Regions from separate parts of the Bradyrhizobium sp. CCBAU 53421 genome, predicted to be linked through region 1. Evidence: predicted binding sites of a transcription regulator. Region 1 holds the regulator's gene; the other holds the start of a gene.
The links. Region 1 encodes LexA, which represses DNA repair genes until DNA is damaged. Its sites were predicted from a motif close to TGTTCNNNNTGTGTTCNG; they were not measured.
Positions count from the first base shown of each region.

Region 2: the regulator LexA is predicted to act here: its motif matches at 1,334-1,351, upstream of XH92_RS07330 (ribonuclease T2).

Region 1 covers NZ_CP030047.1:4,866,844-4,869,042, forward strand. Annotated here, with positions in the region: gene XH92_RS23270 (hypothetical protein) at 1-317, opposite strand, end outside; gene lexA (transcriptional repressor LexA) at 574-1,278, opposite strand; gene glp (gephyrin-like molybdotransferase Glp) at 1,522-2,199, opposite strand, start outside.
Region 2 covers NZ_CP030047.1:1,563,224-1,565,422, forward strand. Annotated here, with positions in the region: gene XH92_RS07325 (23S rRNA (adenine(2030)-N(6))-methyltransferase RlmJ) at 1-365, opposite strand, end outside; gene XH92_RS07330 (ribonuclease T2) at 605-1,228, opposite strand; gene XH92_RS07335 (hypothetical protein) at 1,403-1,879, opposite strand; gene XH92_RS07340 (hypothetical protein) at 2,046-2,199, shown strand, end outside.

The sequences.
Region 1 (2,199 bases):
TCGACCAATTGGGTCACCAGCACATGGCTGCCGTCGGGGAATTCGACCGCGTCGTGATGGCGATCGGGAACGTCGGGCTCGACTTCGTTGAACACGCCGACGCGGAAGTTCATCGTCTTGGTCCAGATCCAGCGGCTGTCGTAGCGAACGTTCTCGGCGAAAGCGAGCTCGGTGCCCGGCAGCATGCAGACCGCGACCGTGGGATCATTCTCCGAAGCAAAGCCGCGGGTCGACGTGCCGCGGAAAGTCGTGGTGATCAGCGTCTCTCCAACAATGGCGGGGCGCGACGCCACGGCGTGCAGACTATAGTCACACATCGGATGGCTCCTCTGTTCGAGGGTAGCGACCCGTGCCTCTCCTTGAGGCATAGGGCCTCTACCAGAGTGGACGATAACGAACGAGTGTCTCCTCGTTTCTGGGCGATTGTACGACTGCTCGACGAACGCCCCGATCACAAACACGCGACGCTGCGTGGGAGGTATCGGAGCGCATCGGGCAGGCGGCACGTTACGCCATCTATCAAGGAACGATTCCGATGTGTTGCTCGTTCCTCGCCGCCGCAAGTATTTGAAATCAGTATTTGCGATAGAGGCCGATCAGCTTGCCCTGGATGCGGACCCGGTTCGGCGGCAGGATGCGCACCTCATAGGCGGTGTTGGCCGGCTCCAGCGCGATCGATGCACCGCGGCGGCGAAAGCGCTTCAGGGTGGCTTCCTCCTCGTCGATCAGCGCCACCACGATGTCGCCGGTGTTGGCGACGTCGTTGCGCTGGATCAGCGCCATGTCGCCGTCGAGGATGCCGGCATCGACCATCGAGTCGCCGCGCACTTCCAGCGCATAATGCTCGCCGGCGCCGAGCATGTCGGGTGGTACGCTGATGGTGTGGCTGCGGGTCTGCAGCGCCTCGATCGGCGTACCGGCGGCGATCCGGCCCATCACGGGGACCGCGACCGGACGGTTGCCGTCGTCCTCGGCAATCGGCGGCGTGCTGGTGCGCTTGCCGAGGGTGCCTTCGATGACGCTCGGCGTGAAGCCGCGGCGGCCGTTGCTGCCGCCGGCCGACAGCTCGGGCAGCTTGATGACTTCGATAGCGCGGGCGCGGTTGGGCAGGCGGCGGATGAAGCCGCGCTCTTCCAGCGCAGTGATCAGGCGGTGGATACCGGACTTCGAGCGCAGGTCGAGCGCATCCTTCATCTCGTCGAAGGAGGGCGGCACGCCGGCCTCTTTCAGACGTTCGTTGATGAAACGCAGAAGTTCGTACTGTTTGCGCGTGAGCATCTCGAGTATTCCCCCGGTTGATAGCGTCGTTCGATTCCGAGACTCTTCAGGTGGGACCCGCAGGCGGGGCTGACCTCAGGAGCGCGGTGCTCGTTGCAAGCGCTCCCTGGTGGTCTCCCGTTTGTAGACACCAGTACTCGAAACAAATCATGAACGGACACTATATGTTCGATATGTGTTCCGCAACCACTTAATTTCAGGTGAACGCGTTCTGCAACGCGCAATCGGCGAGCCGCGAAAGTCTCATTCGGGCAGCGTCAGGATCTCGCATTCGCTGCCTTGAACAGCGGCCGGCGCAAACGGCGGACGCACGAGAAGTGCCCGTGCCGCAGCGAGATTCCCGAGCAGCGACGAGTCCTGCTGCATCACAGGCGTTGCGATCAGCGTGCCGTCCTCGCGCGTCTCGAGACGCGCGCGCAGATAGTCCTCGCGCTGGTCGTTGGCAGCGAGGTCGCGGCCGAGCAGGGCGCTCGCGCGGCGATGATGAATCATTTTTCGGCCGCTCAGCGCCCGAATCAACGGCACCAGAAACAGGAAGGCGCAGACATAGGACGACACCGGATTGCCGGGCAGGCCGATCACCCGCAGCGCCCCTAACCGGCCATGCATCATCGGCTTGCCGGGCCGCATCGCGATCCGCCAGAACGCCATATCGACGCCTTCGGCCTCCAGCGACTGCTTGACCAGGTCGTGGTCGCCGACCGAGGCGCCGCCGGTCGTGATCAGGATGTCGGCGCCGGTTTCCCGCGCCCGGCGGATGCCTGCGGTGGTGGCGTCCACCGTGTCGGCGGCAATCCCGAGATCGACGGTCTCGGCGCCCTCGGCGCGGGCCAGCGCCCGCAGCGCGTAGCCGTTGGAATAGACGATCTGGCCGGGGCCGGGCTGCGAGCCCGGCATCACCAGCTCGTCGCCGGTCGCCAG
Region 2 (2,199 bases), 3.3 Mb from region 1:
TCTATCTCGCAGGCAGTGAGGCGATCTTGCGGACGCAGCAGCGCCCGCGCGATCAACGGCGAGCCTGGATAGGCTTTCAGCTCGCCTCGCGGATTGAATGCCCTGACGATATCGAGATAGGGCGCGATCAGCGGCAACGCCTTGTCGGAGAGCCGCGCCTGCATCAGCCGCGCGATGCCGGTGAGCCATTCGCTGCCGCGCTGCGCTTCGCTCGAGGTCAGATCATAGAGGCCGGCGCCGGCGTGGGTGTCGATGACGCGGAACGGCGCCTGCTTCTCCTGCAGGTAGGTGAGCATCCGCACCAGCACGATGTGCTTGATGACGTCGGCAAAGCTGCCAGCATGAAAGGCGTGACGGTAGTTCATGTAATGATCGCGCTGCGCTCCAGATGGAGCACATGTTGTACTTCGTCATGCCCGGCCTGTCCCGGCCTTCGCTAAAGCTTCGGCGGGTTGACGGCTGACCCCGGTGAAGGCCCGGGTGAGGTCCTGGCGTAGCCGGCCCCCGGGCATCTGCGCGTTATCTCGCTTGTTGCACGACGTCGGCGGCCGGATCTTGCGCGACGACGTGCGGCGCACGTCTGCCCGGCTCCAACGCGGCGGCTTCAGCCGCCGCGGACCGGCGGCATCACCACCTGATCGCGGCGGCAGGCGCGGCGATCGATTTCCTCGCAAGAACGGAATTGCAGATCCTTGCTGAGGCAGATCCGCACCTCGCTGAGCCGCTTGCTGTCGCAGGTCACCGAGATCGCGGAGTTGCTGAGCCCCGGATTGGCCTTGATGAACGCCGTCTCCAGCTCGTCGGGCGCGATCGTCTTCGGCTCCGACAATTGCAGGAATTCGTCGGGGATCTTCACCGCGGCGCGGGCCTTGCGGATGGCTTCGAAATAGCCGCGCTCGCCGAGCCCTGAGCAGGTGCCGTGCTTGTCCCACTCGTTGTAGATCAGCCCTGGCGCCGGCATCAGGTCGAGCATCGAGGTCATGATGTTGCGGGCGAGGCGGGGCGAGGGGCGCTGGCAGTATTCCGGAAAGCCCCGCTCATATTGCGGCCACAGCCCGTGCACCACGAACGAGTACGGCCGTCCGCCGCACTGGGCCTGCGTGCCGCGCCCGTTGTTGCCGCGCTCGCTCGCCGCCTCGCAGAACGAGGGCGACCACGACAGCGACAGCACATAGAAATCGAACTCACCCGGCGCATTCTGCCGGCGATCCTGGGCCGAAGCCCCCATCGCACCACACAGGACAAACGCAGCTGAAATCAGAAATCGGGAAATTGTGACCAACCAAGGCATCAAACGCTCCCCCTTACGACCGCCCGGACCCTAACAGTCCGCGGGAACATTTCAAGAACAAAAACGCCGCCGTATGGACGGCGGCGCTTGCGTCAGCGATCTGGTTGGCGATCAGGGCCGGGCGGCTTTGCAGGACGGATTGTAGGCCCAGTTGCGGTCGAGCCCGGCGACGCACCATTCGACGCCCTGGTTGAAGCCGGCAAAGCCGCCGTCCTCGACGATCGAATAGTGCACCTTGCGCACCTTGCCATCGCTCAGCAGCGCATCGCCCGAGCAATAGCGGCGCGGAATATTGTCGGACTGCCAGGGGCGGAACGCGGTTTCGTGAATCCGGCTGAACCCGGTGATGACGAGCGGCGAATTCCAGAAGGTGGCTTCCTTCTCGTGGAATTGATCGCTGATGGCCGCCAGGGCCTTCTCGCAGGGCGCCACGTTGCCGTCATAACGCGGGCCGGACAGCCAGAAATTCAGTTCGAACGGATTGGCCGCCTGGGCGGTGCCCCCGAAAGCCAGCGTGCCGACCACGAGGGCGGCGGCGAGGCCGAGCGTGCGGCCGAGTTTATTGCGGGAGTTGAACAGGTTGCGCATGGGAATCCACCCGATGATCCGATGCGGCGGACGGTGCCGTGAAGCCCCGGCAAGGTCAAGTGCAGCGCGGCAACACCTGCGGAGAAGTCCACCTCTACCAGCCCGCTCGTTCTTTTCACGGTCGCCGGCGCACTCTATGTTGGTCGCCAGCGAAATGGAGTCTGCGATGCGAAGGAAATTGGCCGCGTGCCTGGTTGCCGTTAGCGGGATGCTGGCCGTTGGTCCGGCGCAAGCCGACTGGATGCAGCCAGTGCCGCCGTTCAAGGGCAATGATACCGGCGGTATCATCGCCTATACGCTGGCGGCCCAGACCGACGCCC